Regions from separate parts of the Lysinibacillus sp. CNPSo 3705 genome, predicted to be linked through region 2. Evidence: riboswitches for the same ligand, from Rfam matches in the RefSeq annotation. Region 2 holds a riboswitch; the other holds the start of a gene.
The links. Region 2 has a riboswitch for cyclic di-GMP ahead of PVA17_RS13935 (methyl-accepting chemotaxis protein). Riboswitches for the same ligand answer to the same signal wherever they lie in the genome.

Region 1 (9,582 bases), on a different contig from region 2:
CTTTCATGCATCCGAAATCATCTTTCGGTGTGTTATATGAATTATGCGATAAAAGTGGAAAAGGGGATAAGTGATCAGTATGGATATGTTCGACAAAATTAATGACTTGTATGACCGTAAGACAGTAATTGAACTTGGTGGCGGCTATGAGCGCATCGAGAAGCAACATGATAAAGGCAAATTAACTGCTCGTGAGCGTATTGAATTATTACTAGACGAAGGTACATTTTTCGAGATCAACCCATTCATTACACACCGTACAGTAGACTTTGGCATGGACAAGATGGAAGGCCCTGGTGATGGTGTAGTAACTGGTTTCGGTAAAATTAATGGACGTCCAGTATACTTATTCTCTCAAGATTTCACAGTATTTGGTGGAGCACTTGGTGAAATGCACGCAAAAAAAATGGCAACAGTGATGGATTTAGCTGCAAAAAATGGTACACCATTTATCGGTATTAATGATTCAGGTGGCGCTCGTATTCAAGAGGGTGTACTTTCACTTGATGGTTATGGTCATATTTTCTACCGTAATGCAATCTACTCTGGGGTAATTCCTCAAATCTCAGTTATCATGGGACCATGTGCTGGTGGGGCGGTATATTCACCAGCAATTACAGACTTCATTCTAATGGTTGATAAGACATCTCAAATGTTTATTACAGGACCGAAAGTTATTGAAACAGTAACAGGTGAAAAAATCTCTGCTGAAGATTTAGGTGGTTCAAAAGTAAACAACGCTGTAAGTGGTAATGCACACTTCCGCGCACCATCTGAAGAAGAAGCTATTGATCAAATTAAGAAGCTATTAAGCTACTTACCACAAAATAATAAAGAAAAAGCTCCTCGTCAGGCACGTCCAGAGGGTGATGACTATCGTCCGGAAATCGTGGATACTGTACCGATCGAAACAACTCGTCCTTATGATGTACGAAAAGTAGTCGAGCAAATAGTGGACGAAGACTCATTTATGGAAGTTCATGCAGAATTCGCGAAAAACGTTGTAGTTGGTTTTGCGCGTATTGCTGGGGAATCAGTTGGTCTTGTATGTAACCAACCTAAAGTATTAGCTGGTGGATTAGATATTGACTCTTCAGACAAAGCTGCTCGTTTTATTCGTACTTGTGATGCTTATAATATACCAATCATCACATTTGAAGACGTTTCTGGTTTCTTCCCAGGCGTTAAACAAGAGCATGGCGGTATCATTCGTCACGGAGCAAAAATCCTTTATGCATACTCAGAAGCAACAGTACCAAAAATCACAGTGATTCTGCGTAAAGCATATGGTGGTGCGTACGTTGCCCTTAATTCGAAATCAATTGGGGCAGACTTAGTATTTGCTTGGCCTAACGCAGAAATTGCTGTTATGGGTGCGGCAGGTGCAGCTAACATTATTTTCGCGCGTGAAATTGCAAAATCGGAAGATCCAGAAGCAACACGTGCAGCGAAAATTGAAGAATATAAAGAGAAATTCGCAAATCCATACGTGGCGGCATCTCGCGGTATGGTAGACGATGTTATTGATCCACGTGATACACGTATTAAGCTAATTCAAGGGCTAGATATGTTAGCGAACAAACATGAAACACGTCCAGAGAAAAAGCACGGAAACATTCCTCTATAAAAATTGTACAAGCCTAGTATCCTTTGGGATTTCTAGGCTTTCTTTTTTCGAACATTTGATAATAAAAGATCTAATGAAAATAACAGATAATTGAAACATTTCCTGTTTTCATTCGTACATATATATAAGAGGAGTTGAGATGGATGGAATGGAAACAATTACAAAAAGAGCAAGAAATGATTCATGCACAATTAAGAACTGCTAGTAGGTTAAGTGAACAAAAGGATTTAATTGAAAGGCAAATCGAGCGTGCACAACAGGAAATTTACAAACATTCTAAAGCACTCAATCAAATTCGTTTGAAACTCGATAAGTTAGAAGGTTTTTCTTTTATGAATATGATTCGTACGTGGGCAGGGCAACAAGATGAGCTACTTGCAGAAAAAATTGATGAAGCAGCTATTCTTGAATTGAAAATAAATGAAGCAAAGAAGATGGAACTTGATTTGACAGATGATTTACGGCACATAAACAGTAAACTTACTCAAATTAACGAACAAGAGTTGCATGAAGTTTTAAAGCAATTAAATGCTCAAAAGAAAGGCTATTTACAAATACATGCGCCTGAACAGGCAAAAAGGCTTGAACAATTAGCGCACGAAGAAATGTTAACGAAACAACTTATTTTAGAGATAGGGGAAGCGGAAGAAGCTGGTGAAGCAGCGCTTACTAAGCTTGGACAAGCTGCAGAGTCCTTGCATTCTGCAAGTGGTTACTCAGCATGGGATACGTTTTTTGGTGGAGGTCTCATTGCTACACATTTAAAGCATGATGCACTTGATGAGTCCGAAAATTATCTCCATAATGCTCAAATTGCATTACAGCGCTTCCAAAATGAACTACTGGATGTACAAGATATGTCAACGAAATCGTTAGCAGTTGAAACAGATGGATTTGTAAAATTTGCGGACTATTTCTTTGATGATATTTTTTCAGCTTGGTCTGTCCATTCTAAAATATCTACCGCTAGAGAGCAGGTTTCTCGTGTACAAGATGATGTCCATAATACGATCTTGCGTCTACAGGATAAACATAATAAGGCAGATGGCTATTTGCAGTCCCTACATAAAGAAACAGAAGCGATTTTTCAAAGTAATCTGTGAAAAGACTCTCCCTTTAACGGTAAATTAGTAATAACATAAAAAGCAGAAAAAACGCTCAATACTCTGAGCGTTTTTTTGTAAAGTCCCCACGAAGGTTATTAAGTATCTCCGTAGTATTCTGCAAAATGCAAAAATCCAAATTTCCTCACAAGAAAGTTTCTTAATTCGCCATGAGTAGCTTTTTCGATTGGAGGATCTGTTAGGGTGTAGGCTTTGGCATTTAATGCAGCAAATTTATCTTGATCTACTGCATTATGTTCTTTATCTTCAGTAATCTCTGAAGAAATTGCGACTTTTGGATAACCCATTAAAAATATATGTGTTCTTAATGCCATACTTGGTGTCGAATGCAACAATATAAATATAACCAACAAAGAAACAATAATTATCACTTTTTTCTTCAAGGCACCGCTCCTTAAAATTGACGTGAATAATCTATAAAATATTTTAACATAAATTTCTAGTTAGCTAAAAATTACCCGTCTATAATTTGCGAATTGAATGGAACAGGATAATTATTGCCATCAATTGAAAAACAATGTAATCGTTTTATTTTACCAAACGCAGCAGTATGCTAAAATATAGAAGATAACTATGACGTGGATAAACACGTAAACTAAGGGAGTCCTACAACATGACAAGTCGTTTAGTAGAAGAGTTTTTTGAGCTCGTACAAATCGATTCAGAAACAAAACATGAAGAAGTGATTGCGCCGATTTTAATCGACAAATTAACAGCACTCGGTTTTACAGTAGAACAAGATGATGCACATACTCGTAACGGGCATGGAGCAGGTAATATACTTGCTACGCTAAAGGGTTCATTAGATATTGACCCAATTTATTTTACTTCTCATATGGATACAGTTGTCCCAGGTAAAGGGATTAAACCATCTCTTCGTGAAGATGGTTATATCGTTTCGGATGGTACAACGATTTTAGGTGCGGATGACAAAGCAGGTCTTGCCGCATTATTTGAAATGGCTAAACGCTTAAAAGAGCAAAATATTGAACATGGTGATATTGAATTTATTATTACAGCTGGCGAGGAAAGTGGGCTCGTTGGCGCTAAAGAGTTAGATCCATCTAAAATTAAAGCGAAATACGGCTTTGCTGTAGACAGTGATGGCAAAGTAGGAGGCATTGTAACAGCGGCTCCATTCCAAGCAAAAATTGCTGTTAAAATAATTGGGAAAACAGCACACGCTGGTGTCGCGCCAGAAAAAGGAGTGTCTGCGATTACGGTTGCTTCCAAATGTATTGCACAAATGAAGCTAGGTCGATTAGATGAAGAAACAACAGCTAATATTGGTCGCTTTGAGGGTGGTCAGGCAACAAATATTGTCTGTGACGAAGTAACGATTCTTGCGGAGGCTCGTTCGATCGACAAAGCGAAGCTAGATGCCCAAACGAAGCATATGCAGGAGACGTTCGAGCAAGTAGCGGCTTCTTTAGGTGCGAAGGCTGAAGTTGAAGTGAAGCTAATGTATCCTGGATTCCGTGTAACAGAATCAGATAAAGTTGTGCAAGTGGCAATGGCAGCTGTACACAACATCGATCGTACACCAAAGCTTGGTATTTCAGGCGGAGGTTCCGATGCTAATGTTATTGCGGGCTTCGGCATCCCTACAGTAAATCTTTCTGTTGGATACGAGGACATTCATACAACAAATGAAAAAATCCCAGTCGAAGAATTAGAAAAATTAGCGGATTTACTTGTTGAAATCATTAAAGAGTCTGCGAAAAAATAACTACAAAAATCGAGGATGTGACCGCATGGAAAGTGTAAAGGCAGTAGTTTTTGCTTGTGGTACAGAGGAATACGCAGTACCCGTGGAACAAGCGATTTCGATTGAAAAGTTAGAGCAAGTAACACCGATTCCTCACTTGCCTAATTATCTTCTAGGCTTCACAAGAATTCGTGGCGAGCTTGTCCCTGTGCTTGATTTTGAGCGTATTCTTTATAATCGTTCTTCTAATGCTACAACAGCACGAATTATAGTATTGAACACGGATGTTGTGAATTATGGATTACTTGTAACAGAAGCTCGTGAAATTCTTGATTTTGATGAGTCGGTATTAAAGCAAATGGGACTTGTTAATTATTCAAAAACACGCTATTTTACAGCTGTGGCTAATCTTGAAAATCGTATGATCACCTACGTTGACCCGAAGATACTTGTGAATTCATTAGAAGGTATACGTGAAATAATAAATTATTTACACAAAATGCTTGAAAATGAAAAAGAAAACGTAGAGGCATAAGTTTTTGTATGATTATTTCATAGTTAATATTGGGGACAGAATTACATATATGTGATTCTGTCTTTCTTTTTAAATAGCTTTATTAAAATGAAGCGGAATACCTCTGCCGAATATTAAGCTTATCACCAAAACGTGTCGTTGATTTTCGTTCCGACTAGCTCTTCCATCCACGATTTTTCAATCGCTACAAGTTAGTAACATAAATTACTTATTTCTAATATAGTAAAAATAACCTGTGTTCATATGTATATATTTGAAAGTTATCAATAAAATTATGCGATTTACCTACTGACATATCCATACTAACATCGTATTATGTATGGTAAGAAAACTACTGTAAAAGGCAAACTTCACCGAAAGGGAAGGACGCAAAGCAATGAGTCTAAACACTATTTTAGTGCATGATTGTCAGGTTGCCAGGTTCTGTTCTATGAGCCTCGGCCAATAGAATGGAGATGTAAATGTGGGAAGTCATTCACTATCAAAAGCAATCATTGTTTTTATAGTAGCAATTATAAGTACGCTAGGATTAACAATGGGAAAGGTAGACGCAATGGCCATGCAGGATAGGGCTACTTGGTTATGGGACACGGCAAAGATTGTTGAAGATGAATCAGGAGTACTTTCATTTTTAGAAAGCAAACAAGTTAATAAATTATATTTACAAATTAATAGTGATATAGCAAGTAATTATTACAAAGGTTTTATCGATAAAGCAACGGCAAAAGGGATAAAAGTATATGCGTTAGATGGTTCTGCAAGTTGGGTTTCAACAGAGGGCTTTAAAATGCAGGACCAGCTATTTGATTGGTTACAAACATATAATGAAAATGCAGCAACAACAGAGCAATTTTCTGGCGTTCATCTTGATGTAGAGCCCTATTTAAATAGTGGTTGGAGCTCGAATCAAGCGAAAACGATTGAATCCTATCAAGCGCTTGTTACTAGAGCGAAAGGGGATACCGACCGATTACTATTGCCATTGGAAGTTGATATGCCATTTTGGTTTGATGAAATTACTTACAAAAACCAATTTGGTAAAGGTTTATTAGCTGACTGGGTAATTGACCAAGTTGAAAGTGTTTCAATAATGGCTTATCGGGATGCTGCTAAAGACATTATTAATATCGTTGAACATGAAATAAACTATGCAAAAAAAGTAAAAAAGTCAATTGTTATTGGTGTGGAAACAGGAGCCACTGATGAAGGGAATAATATTACCTTTTATGATGATGGAGAAGCCTATATGAACAAACAGTTAGCACAAGTTCATCAACATTATGCCAATAAAAAAAGTTATAATGGTTTTGCCATTCATCATGTCGATAGTTGGATGAATATGCAGCCGTAAAAAATCCTCTCCAGCATTAAGTTGGAGAGGATTTTCTTTGCCTTATGAAAGTCGGCCGCTATAGTCTTCGAATTTAAATTCACGAATGACTTTAATGCCTTCTTCATCGTTATAAGAAACGATTGATGGAAGATTTACGCCATTAAACATATGATTTTTCACCATTGAGTAATGTGCCATATCTGTAAATACTAGACGATCGCCTGGTTGTAAAGGCTGTTCAAATGAATAATCACCAATTACATCACCAGCCAGACAAGTAAGCCCGCCTAGACGATATGTGTAAGCTAGCTCATTTGGTTGACCAGAGCCAATAATCATTGGGCGGTATGGCATTTCTAGAACATCTGGCATATGGCAAGTTGCCGAGGTATCTAAAATTGCTAGGTCCATACCGTTTTTCTGTACATCGAGAACAGTTGCTACTAAATAGCCTGTATTAAGTGCAACAGCTTCACCTGGCTCTAAATAGACGAGAAGGTTATACTTGTCTTGAATGTAATTAATAATATTCACAAGCTTTTCTACATCATAATCCTCACGAGTGATATGGTGACCTCCACCAAAGTTTAACCATGTCATTTGATGTAAAACATCACCAAATTTTTCTTCGACAACTTGTATAATACGCTCTAACGTATCTGAGTTTTGCTCACACATTGCATGGAAGTGTAAGCCATCAATACCGTCAAGCTGTGACTTGTCGAAGTTGGCTAATGTTGTGCCAAGACGAGAATTCGTGTAGCAAGGGTCGTAAAGTGCGGTTTCAATTTCTGAGTACTCAGGATTAATACGAATACCACATTCAATTGTTTTATTAGCAGACTTTACTTTGTCCTTATATTGATTCCATTGGTTAAATGAATTAAACACAATATGATCAACATAGCCAAGAAGCTCGTCCATTTCATGTTCGACGTAAGCTGGTGCATAGACATGAACTTCTTTGCCCATTTTTTCATAGCCGAGTCGAGCTTCAAATAATGAGCTAGACGTAATTCCTGCTAAATATTCACCTACTAATGGGAATGTTGAATGCATTGAAAACCCTTTTAAGGCAAGTAAAATGCGGCAACCTGTGCGATCTTGAATTGATTTTAAAAGTTCTAGATTTTTTGTTAATAATCGTTCATCCACTACATAAGAAGGGGATGGAACTTTTGAGAAATCAATTGGCTTCATCGACTTAATTCCTTTGCATCTAACTCTAGGTCAAGTAATTCTGGGTTATGGCTTTCTTGCCATGGTAGACCCCATTTATTTAGTGCATCCATGAATGGATCTGGATTGAAATCTTCGACATTCCAAACGCCAGGTTTACGCCATTGACCGTTCATCACAAGCATTGCACCAATCATTGCTGGTACACCTGTTGTGTAGGAAATTGCCTGTGAACCAACCTCGTTATAGCATTCCTCGTGGTCACACACATTGTAGACATAATATGTTTTTTCTTTACCATCTTTTAGACCGCGAATGATACAACCGATATTCGTTTTTCCTTTTGTACGTGGTCCAAGTGATGCTGGATCAGGTAGTACAGCTTTCAGGAAGTGAATTGGTTGAATCATTTGTCCTTCAAATTCAATCGGCTCAATAGAAGTCATACCAACATTCTCTAATACTTTTAAATGTGTTAAGTATTTTTCAGAGAATGTCATCCAGAAGCGGATTTGCTTTAAGCCTTTAATATTTTTAGCAAGTGACTCTAGTTCTTCATGGTATAAAAGATAAATATCTTTTGGTCCGATTTCTGGTAAGTTATAAACCTCTTTTTTCTCAAGTGGTGCAGTTTCAATCCACTCGCCTTCTTTCCAGTAACGACCATTCGCAGTAATTTCACGAATGTTGATTTCTGGGTTGAAGTTTGTAGCGAAATGGTAACCGTGGTCACCGGCATTTGCATCCACAATATCTATGTAGTGGATTTCGTCAAATTCATGTTTTTGTGCATGAGCTGTAAAAACGCCCGTTACACCTGGATCAAAACCGCTACCAAGTAAAGCAGTTAAACCAGCTTTTTCGAACTTCTCTTTATAAGCCCATTGCCATTTATATTCAAATTTTGCCGTTTCAGGTGGCTCGTAGTTTGCAGTATCCACATAGTGTACACCTGTCGCTAAGCAAGCATCCATAATCGTTAAGTCTTGATAAGGTAGTGCTACATTAATAACAACTTCTGGCCCGAAGGCTTTAATTAGCTCAATAACCTCTTCCGTATTGTCTGCGTCTACCTGTGCGGTATGAATCTTTGTTTTTCCGCCATCTAGTTTTTCTTTTAGAGCGTCACATTTTGAAACAGTTCTACTTGCGATACAAATCTCCTCAAACACGTCCGAATTTTGAACACACTTGTGTACCACAACGCTGGCTACTCCGCCAGCTCCTATAATCAATGCTTTACCCAATTGTCTACCCCCAAATTCATATAAGTATTGTCAAACAAGCTGATTATACAGAAAATTGAATTACTACTCAATCATTCTTTTTAAATTTTCCACAAAATTTTTTATTTTTCAACAATAATGTAACGTATTCAGAGGGGAATGCCACGGAAAAAGAAGCATTTCGTGAAAAAAATTCCCTTAACTCTGATGTAGAAAAGGGAAAATCATTTTTGTTCAATGGCAGCGTTTGGGAAAATCTGGGGGACTTCAAGTAATCTAAAACCACCCGAGTTATTTAAAAAAACGATTCGATATTTGTTGTTTTTCATCCCCCCATAAATAAAAAAAGATCAGTAGTAAAGTGCTTAAAAACCCCATCACAAGGGCATATGTGCTGATGGCCACATCTACTTGACTTTGCATAGCGTAAATGAAAATAGCTCCTAGTGTTAACAAATTTCCAATAATAAGCGATACAAAATGAAATCGTTTATTCATAGCACAAGCCCTCCAATTTACATGTTCTCCCAAAAATGAAAAATCACTTCAATTATCTCACAATTCAGAACTTTATCCAATACATTTTTTATCTGGGGATTGACTAAGCGACGGAAAAGCATGATTTAGCGTTGGAAAGGCAAGAGTTAGCGTGGGAAATCCAAGTCTTAGCGTCGGAAAGCATGTCCAAGTGTCAAGTCCTTAATATTGTGTAAAATTTTATACGAAGTTTTTCAACCTTGATTTTAGTTTTCCTAAATTTTACATCTAACATTGGAATTCGCCGCTAAAACTTTGAGTTTCGCCGCCAACCACACAAAGAACGCCGCTAAACCATAGAATTGCGCTGCCA
Region 2 (9,582 bases):
TATCCTTGAGCAAAGGCAAGCATCAATGTCTCTGGATTTGTACTACCAGGATAAATCGTTTTGAACGCTTCTCCTAGCATACCCGGAATCCAGCTAATCGCGATAATAATAGTCCCAGCTATAATCATACTGCGCTGAGCTACTTTTGGACTTTTAGCCGCGGCTACCCGTTGTCCTAAGTCCACTGCCGGAATATCACCAAGTGCTAACACAAGATATAATGTCCAAAACTCTGCTCCAGCCTTATTGAAGAGTTCACTAATATTCCACCACTCCGGGTTAAATGTTACATCAGGGTAATAGAATAAGATAAAAATTGTGATCCCTACTATACCCGCTACTGCCAGTGCCCCCTGAACAATTTCCGTATAGGCTACAGCCCAAAGGCCTCCAATTACAGAATATAAGGCAGTTAATGATACAAAAAGTAATGCTGCTGGTACGAAATCAATTTGTAATAGCTGCTGAATAATATATGTGCCACCAACTGTTAACGCAGCAGCATTAAAGACACCAAAGGCAATCGCCATTACGACGCCTGTATAAGCCCCGAGCTTTTTACTGCCATATCTTAATCCATAGTAATCTGCTAATGTCCAGCCCTTTAATCTACGTAATGGCTTCGTCCAAATGAGTGCTCCAAGAATCATACAAGTCCCTAAACCGCCCATTGTCGCTGACCCTTCAAAGCCGCCACTTGTATAACCAGAGCCTACTGCTGCAAAGAAAAATGGGGCTGCTAATAAGGCAGCCACTAGACTTCCTGTAACAACAGATAAAGGCATGCTCCACCCAGCAACAATTAAATCCTCCGCAGTATTAACTCGTTTGTATCCTTTATATCCAATGTAATAAATAAAAATTAAGTATAAGCTAAAGATCATTATATTTAACATAGTATTGCTCCTCAGTTTTTCACATTAACCGTTCATAACGACTCCGCCATTTGGTGTTAATATTTGACCCGTATAGAAATTCGCATTTTCTGAAGCTAAAAATAATACGGTCTTTGCGATTTCTTCTGGTTGAGCCAATCGTTTTAACGGATATTTAGCAGACTCTTCCTCTACATAATTCTCTCCAAATTCCTTCAGAATGTCTGTAAATGTACCACTAGGAGCTACTGCATTGACTAGTATCGAAGGTGCTAACTCACGTGCCAAAGCCTTCGTAAATGCATTAATACCACCCTTTGCAGCAGAATAATGCGTAAATTCCTCACAACCTAAACTACCAATATCTGAAGAAATATTAATCATTTTTCCGTTGTTTCGTTCTTTCATTCTTTTTGCTGCTTCTCGACAATTGTAGAAACAACCATATAGATGAACTTTGATCATTTTATCCCACTGCTCATCTGTTAAATCCGTAATGCTTGAAGCCTGCGCGAACCCAGCATTATTGACAAGAACATCAATTTCGCCTAACTGTTTGTCCAGATATTGATACATAGCTTGAACTTGTTGAGAATTCGATACATCTGCTTTATATTTTATAGCCTGTACACCAAACTTTTCTGCTTGCGCACGAACCTCCTCTGCTTCATTTTCATCACCAATATAATTGATACATATATTGGCCCCATGCTCGGCAAAGCCCAAAGCAATGGCTTTACCGATTCCTTTACTTGAACCCGTAATTAGTACATTTTTTCCTTTAAAATTAATGTCCATTATTGATCATTCTCCAATTTGAATTTTGCTACAAGTACCTGCAATTCTTCTGCTGTTTTTCCTAATGAAGAAGATGCTTCTTTCACCTCTTGCATGGTCGTCAATTGCTCTTGCGTTGCACTTGACACATTCGCCGAGAATTCAGAAGACTGCTCCGCAGATTGCTTAATATTATTGACAGATGCTGCTACTTCCTCCGAAGAAGCTGAAATTTGTTGAGATGCAGCTGAAATTTCGCGTATCTGACTAGCAACTTCTTCTGATGAAGTGAGAATTTCTTTAAAGATTTCCCCTACTTCGTTTGTAAACTCCATACCAGCCTTTACATCTTCTTTCCCTTTTTCCATAACAGTGATAGAGGCATTTGAATCAGCTTGTATTGTACTAATTAAATTGTATATTTCCGTTGCAGACTGTGATGATTGTTCCGCTAATCGTCTAACCTCATCAGCGACAACCGCGAAGCCTTTGCCATGCTCTCCTGCTCTAGCAGCTTCGATTGCCGCATTCAAAGCTAGTAAATTTGTTTGATCGGCTATGGCTGTAATAAGATTTACGATATCACTAATTTTTTTCGTATTGATATGTAATCCATTTATTGTTGTACCGATTTGTTCAACAGAATCATTAATCAACTCCATTTGTGCAATGACCTGCTGAACAACTTGATTTCCACGTTCTGAAGCTTGAGAAGCAGAAATAGATGATTCGGCTGCCGTATTAGCAGAGTCAGCAATTTGCTGGATGCCTGTCGCTGTTTCCTCCATAGCAGCAGCCGTTTCCTCAGTCATAACCATTGAAGCCTCAGCGTTTTGCGTGATTTGTCCCATGTCTTGGGCAATAATTGTTGAGCTGTTATATGTTTCTGCTGCATTAATAGTTAGCTGATTAGCAGCTGAAGAAACGTTGTCAGATGTATTTCTAATATTTAAAATAATATGTTGTAAATTGGAAACCATCGTTTGAATAGATTTAGATAAATTTCCTATTTCGTCCTTCGTTATTTCTAAATCTACATTTATCAATTGTCCATTCGCTACTTGATTTGCAGCGTTCACTACTTTCTTAAGTGGTTTTAATAGACGATCAATAATTATGTAGAGTAAAACTAATAGAAGTAAAATTCCAATAACAGCTAGAACGATTTGTTTTATGACACTTGTTTTAATGATCGTATTTATGTAGTCCGCAGAATAATCAATACCTAATAAAGCAATGAGCTTGCCATTGTCATCATTAATAGGGGTAAACACAGTTCGCCATGAACCATAAGGATCTTCGAAAATATCAGTTACAGCAGTGCTATTATTTTTAATTGCCAATTTAGCCGTTTTTACATGTTCATCTGCTAAATCAGTAAAGATTTCACCCGCTTCATAGACCTCGTTCAAATTAGATGTATAGCCGATCGGGTTAACGCCATCTGCGTCCTTCACATCCCAAATATAGCTCCAACTCATAATACCTTGTTCTTCTTGAATCTTATCGAGTTGCTTTTGAATTTTTTTAAATTTAGCATTCGTCTCTCCCTTTTCAGTCAATAAATCTTTAACATCATTCCTATCAAGATTCATAGCTGTCAATAAACCAACACTTTTCAACTCTTGCTCTAAATCAACAGACATTCGATTGTTTAATTCTCTAATACTTTGTGTAGTAATAATAGCAATTAGAAGCAAAACAATAATAGAAACCGTTAGTAAAAGTTTGCTTTTTAATGAAACATTTTTAAACAACTTCATGATTATTACTTCCTCCTTGATCGTATTTTGGGCAAAAAAAATAACCTATTTCAAAAGAAATAGGCATCAAAGAATATGACTAGCTATAGATGTACTTAACTAGTACTCCTTTGCAGCTCAGCCATCATAGTATTCATTACCTTAGACCTGTAGCTTTGCGTCTCTACCTTTCAGCAGATTTGCCCATCTTTTTCCTCCTCAAATTAACACAATGGGTAAAAGTAGTCAATGTAACTAGATAAAAAAACACATAATATTTACTATTTTACCAATTCAATAAAATGAATAATATTACACAATTTTCTCGGCACATCCACAATTCTCTTCAGGGAAATAAAAAACAGCTACAACGCAAAATTGTAGCTGCTACTATAATTTTTAAATAATCAATTACCCCTAAATGATTATTATTTTAGTGTCATGTATAAAACCGACGGTATAAATGCTAACGCAAACATGCAGGAATACCACATCGATGTACGGCGTAATGAAAAACGAACTTGTTTCTTTTCTGCATAAAAAATGTCTAACATTACTGAAGCAACAACAAGCGGAATCGTAACACATGCGAAAGCAACTAATAAAATGTTTAATCCAAACATAAAAGCACCCCTCTGTTCGTGAACATTTATTTTTCCTCTTTGTGACAACTTTATGTATTTTTAGTGTACACAATTCCGTCACAAATTGTCAACTATATTCAACTAAGAAAAACGCGCTTTTTACAGAATATTTTTATCACAACGAGTATTTTTACGTAATTTTTTCACAAAAAAACAACTGCAAAATGGCAGTTGCTTTGTTAATCATTAATCCATTAGTTTTTTTAAAAAATTCATACTTGACAATCCACAGTGAATGTTATTTTAATTTCTATACTTATCTGTCAGCCCTCTTAAAAAATTTCTCACAAAGCGATCGCCACATTCTTTATAGTTACGATGACTTGGATTTCTTAAAATGGCACCTAACTCGCCTTTCGAAACGCTAACGCCTCCATCATATAAAATATCGAGCATCTCCTCACTCGTTAAGGCTAACGCAATCTTTACTTTCTTTAATAACATATTATTAGGGCTTTCTTTTCCTGAAACAGGTAGTGGTCCTTCTGATTGACCTGGCTTAGGCTTTTGCGGACCTCGTTTAAATGTAATAAAGCCATTTAAAAAAGCCTCTAACATTTTATTATTACATTTAATGTATTCTTCTGGTGCTTCTTCCTCATCATAAACTTTAATGAGCATGTTCAATACTTCTTCTTTCGTATAGTCCATGCCACCTAGCTGAAAAATTTTAACCATATCTGTATTTTTGATATCTAATGCATATCTTAAACGAATTAAAATATCATTGTTCGTCATTTTAACAACCTCCATTTTTAACGGTAAAAGCGCTTCTAATAATCCTATCCTAATTGAAGCATTACTTTATTATAGCAGAGACATTCACAATTTTAGTTAGCTTTCCAAAAGTTACTTTACTATAGTATTTAGAATGTGCATTTTATTTTTTAACATGTATGATTAGCTAACTCTCGACCATTCTAATCACAAGGAGGTGAGATAAATGGCTAATCGTAGTTCAAATAAGCTTCTAGTTCCCGGTGTACATGAAGCCGTTAATCAATTGAAATATGAAATCGCACAAGAATTTAATGTACAATTAGGGCCAGAAGCCTCTTCTCGTGCAAACGGTTCAGTCGGGGGAGAAATAACAAAACGCCTCGTAGAAATGGCTGAAAAACGTTCAAAAGGTTTATTATAATAATAAAATTAAAAAAGAACGAATCGCTTTTTAAATTGGCATTCGTTCTTTCATATTTTAACTTCTTTCAGCGGGTGTCTTTAAACATCTGTACCCGTCGCACGCTTCCAGTCAAAAACATCCGCTGAAAGAAGTTAAAGCCTCCGGCGGATGTCACGGAATCGGAAAGAAGTTCGAGGATGTCATCGCATCCATGCGATAACGGCTAACTGACCTGCATCGTGCTGTTGCTGACGCAGCGTTAGCACTACGCTTTTGCGCAAAAAACATCTGCAGGCCTAAGCACAAAGCCGATTCCAGACACAATTATGCCAAGGCATCATTGATTTATTTAATTCCAACCGGTTGTAAAGCCTCGCTTGCCCCTTTTTTTAGAGTAAGCATCACGATAAAGGAAATACAATATAGGGCAGCTAAATAGATCATAACGACCGTCATATCATAACTTTGAAGAATATAGCCGACAAAGATTGGTGAAAATCCTCCAATTGCTCTACCAAAGTTAAAAATCGTATTTGTTGCTGTACTACGAATTTGCACCGGATAGAAGCTACTAATTAAAGCTCCATACCCTGCGAACATCCCGTTTGAGAAAAAGCCGACAATTGCACCACCTAATAAAATTGCGAAACTACCTGTGGCATAAGCATATAAAAACACTGCACATGCAGAGGTAAGTAAAAAGATTCCGAATGCACGCTTTGCGCCAAATCGGTCCATAACTCGCCCAAATGTTAGCATCCCAATAATCATGCCAACTGCTGTGCTAATTGTCCAAAGTGCCGAGCTTGAAACGGATAGACCTTGAGATTTTTGCAACATAGATGGCAACCAAATCATTAAGCCATTGTAACCAGCAATTTGAACAGTTGCCATAACGATTAATGATATTGTCGTCATCGAAGTTCGAGGCGTTTCAAATAGCTGCGCCAACTTCCCTTTTTCATGTTGCTTGTTGATTTTTTTATTTTTCTGAGCAGCCACCCACTCTGGTGATTCCTCAAGATTTTTTCGCACAATGTATGCGAAAATAACAGGTAACACTCCAACAAAGAATAAAGCTCTCCATCCTAAAGTCGGAAGAATAACGGCACTTAGTAACGCTGCTAAAATAACTCCATATTGAGCACCTACACTAACATAGGAAGAGGCTCTCCCTTGCTTATTCTTCGGCCAAGCCTCGGCAACAAGCGCCATACCAATACCGTATTCGCCCCCTGCACCAAGACCAGCGATAAATCTATACATATAAATTTGTTCAATATTTGTTGCTAACCCCGTTAAAGCTGTACCAAGCGCAAACAACAAGACGGTATAAGTAAATACTTTTACTCGCCCATACTTATCAGCTAAAACCCCGAAAATAATGCCACCTAACAGCATACCAATATTCGTTACGGAAGAAATGAGCCCACCTGTTGCGAAATCAATGTTAAATTCCGAAATAATCATTGTCATCGCAAAGGAGATAAACATAATGTCCATCCCTTCCAACGTTAAACCAGCTACTGAAGCTACCACTGTTTTCTTACGATAATCCATCTTTACAATCCTCCAGTTTCTTGTTGATAAAAAGCTCTTTTTGAGGGAATGGATTATACAATTCTTGTCCATTCTCTTTTGAAGCCTCACGGGACTCCATTAAAAGAGGTTAAATGCAAAATAAAAGCCCTCCTGTCACAGAGGACAAAAGGGCATGCCAAATCAAAGATATTATTAGCCTTAAAATATCAAGTAGCCCTTTTCAGCCTCTCTGGACCGTATTAAAGGAATTTTATTTCGTTCTTTTATGTTGTTCTACATTTTATAAGATTATTATTAAAAAAGCAATGCCTTATAGTAGAAAAAATCACCTTCTAGTTAGATAGGAGGCCATTTTATATTAAAAAAGTCTTCAGACTGTACAACAGTATACCCATAGCGCTCCAAGCTTTCTTGAATAAGCGCACTTAATTCAGTATCGTCTTCAATTGTACATCGTTAATTCTCCTTTTGGGCAATGGGTAACAGGCTATTTTAGAAAGATTTAAGCACCAAAAATATTATTACATATAATACCATTTTATGATATATAATGTATAGATATCGCATAGTAACCTTCTAAACTGCGAAATCCCATACTACGAGGAGGATTATTTTGGGCCAATCATCAACAGAAATTTTCATACGTAATTTCGAACATGGAGACATGCCTTTACTTAGAGAATTGTACCAATCCGTAACAGCAAAAGAAAATGCGACATTTTGGTGGGTCGGAGACGAAGATAATTGGCGTAACGTTTATTGCGCATTTGAAAATGGGAAAATGGTCGCTAAGGGGCAAGTTAGTATCATTAACGTTGTACCCCCCGGTCGTTCAATAGAGAATAACCACTCAATATACGTTAATCTTAAAACTATTTCTGACAGAGAACATGACATTGCTCTGCTCGATAAAGTCTATCAATATCTTTTTACAAGAGCACAACAATTAAAGGAAACTTTGCCTAAAGAATATGGAACAATCCTATGCGTTGGTAACGACTCCGAAGAAACTGCAAACAATCAGTTTTTTATCCAAAAAGGCTACCTCCCTTTAAATAGCCTATATCGTATGAATCGTGATTTGAATAAACCTATTCCTGCATTAACATTACAAGAAGAATTTCAATTCTCACACTGGAACATGGAGACATCTAGCGAGGAAAGAGATTATCTCGATATAGAAGCCGAAATTTGGCCAGACACTCCACTTGGTCTAAATAGGTTATCTGAATACAAGAACAACAAGCTATGGACATCCATGGTCATATGTCAAACAGACGTTATAATTGGCGGACTGATGGCATGGCAAGAAGAAGACTACGGTGTAATAGAGGACGTTTTTGTCCGTAAACCGTGGAGGAAACGTGGTATTGCCCAGTTTTTGCTTACGCAAGCCATGACATACCTTAAGTCTCATCAGCTACAAAAAGCTACTCTCATGGTACTAACTACAAATAAGTCAGCTTTATCTCTATACGAGTCGGTCGGTTTTTATACGGATACAGAAGAGATAAGGTACTTTACAAAACTGAATTAGGCAACGAAAAAGAGGGGTTCATTGCCCCTCTTTTTCGTCATTTAACATTGTTTGATTCAAAGTTATCAAGTAATGCGCGCACTTCATCTGTTGATTTCGTGTTCATCAATTGATTTCTTAATTCACCAGCTCCACGGAATCCTTTAACATAAATTTTGAAAAAGCGATGCAGCCCAGAGATTGAACGTGGTAGTACTTCTGCATATTGATCTTGAAGATCAAGCTGCAGTCTTAAAAGATCAAGATACTCTTTACTACTATGCTCTTTCGGCTCTTTTTCAAAAGCAAATGGATTTTTAAAAATACCTCGCCCAATCATAACGCCATCAATACCATATTGTTCAGCAAGCTGTAGCCCAGTTTGACGGTCAGGAATGTCTCCATTGATTGTTAGCAACGTATTTGGTGCAATACGGTCACGCAATTTTTTGATTTCCGGAATTAGCTCCCAATGCGCATCTACTTGGCTCATTTCCTTTCTTGTACGTAAATGAATAGAAAGGTTCGCAATATCCTGCTTTAAAATATGCGTTAGCCACTCCCCCCACTCATCTACCTCTTTAAAGCCAAGTCGTGTTTTCACGCTGACAGGTAGTCCTCCTGCTTTTGCCGCTTGAATAAGCTCTGCCGCAACGTCTGGACGCAGAATAAGGCCACTACCTTTCCCTCTCGATGCCACATTCGGTACAGGACAACCCATATTAATATCGATACCTTTAAAACCTAGCTCCGCCATACCAATACTCATTTGACGAAAATATTCGGGATTATCCCCCCAAATATGTGCCACCATTGGCTGTTCATCTTCTGTAAAAATTAAACGACCACGCACACTTTTCATACCCTCTGGATGACAATAGCTATCCGAGTTTGTAAACTCTGTGAAAAATACGTCCGGTCGACCGGCTTCACTTACTACATGACGAAAAACAACATCCGTCACATCTTCCATTGGTGCAAGTACAAAAAATGGTCGCGGTAAGTCACGCCAAAAATTATCTATCATGTCAAACTCAAATCCTCTCAACTTCAAGCTCTCGATCAAAATATATGAAGCCAAATGTTCTACTTCTTTTACACTTATATCATGCTCAATAACTGATTATCAAACACAAATACATTTGGCATTTATAATTTGTGAAAGTCGGTAATGTTTATTTTCATTCACATATATCAAAAGTAACCTCTTCTATTCAAGCATAAAATTCAACCAAAACCCTTCCATGTTTACACAAAAAGGATGGAATATTCACTCCATCCTTTCAGAGTTCTATCATTTACTAATCAATCACCCGAGCAACATCCCTACCACAAGTCTTGCATTTCCCCTTCAATACAGGGG

Region 1: another riboswitch for cyclic di-GMP. It lies ahead of PVA17_RS18320 (amidase); the one in region 2 lies ahead of PVA17_RS13935 (methyl-accepting chemotaxis protein).

The regions. Positions count from the first base shown of each region.
Region 1 is NZ_JAQZSD010000051.1:26-9,607, reverse strand. It holds gene mce (methylmalonyl-CoA epimerase) at 1-74, shown strand, start outside; gene PVA17_RS18345 (acyl-CoA carboxylase subunit beta) at 80-1,627, shown strand; gene PVA17_RS18340 (coiled-coil domain-containing protein) at 1,771-2,730, shown strand; gene PVA17_RS18335 (hypothetical protein) at 2,829-3,134, opposite strand; gene PVA17_RS18330 (M20/M25/M40 family metallo-hydrolase) at 3,365-4,480, shown strand; gene PVA17_RS18325 (chemotaxis protein CheW) at 4,506-4,994, shown strand; cyclic di-GMP riboswitch class I at 5,327-5,415, shown strand; gene PVA17_RS18320 (amidase) at 5,458-6,345, shown strand; gene nspC (carboxynorspermidine decarboxylase) at 6,388-7,527, opposite strand; gene PVA17_RS18310 (saccharopine dehydrogenase family protein) at 7,524-8,753, opposite strand; gene PVA17_RS18305 (hypothetical protein) at 9,024-9,230, opposite strand.
Region 2 is NZ_JAQZSD010000030.1:36,670-46,251, reverse strand. It holds gene PVA17_RS13945 (sodium:solute symporter family protein) at 1-896, opposite strand, end outside; gene PVA17_RS13940 (SDR family NAD(P)-dependent oxidoreductase) at 921-1,673, opposite strand; gene PVA17_RS13935 (methyl-accepting chemotaxis protein) at 1,673-3,415, opposite strand; cyclic di-GMP riboswitch class I at 3,524-3,609, opposite strand; gene PVA17_RS13930 (hypothetical protein) at 3,823-4,017, opposite strand; gene PVA17_RS13925 (YehS family protein) at 4,282-4,776, opposite strand; gene PVA17_RS13920 (alpha/beta-type small acid-soluble spore protein) at 4,982-5,179, shown strand; gene PVA17_RS13915 (MFS transporter) at 5,507-6,721, opposite strand; gene PVA17_RS13910 (GNAT family N-acetyltransferase) at 7,317-8,240, shown strand; gene PVA17_RS13905 (tRNA dihydrouridine synthase) at 8,278-9,246, opposite strand; gene PVA17_RS13900 (hypothetical protein) at 9,521-9,582, opposite strand, start outside.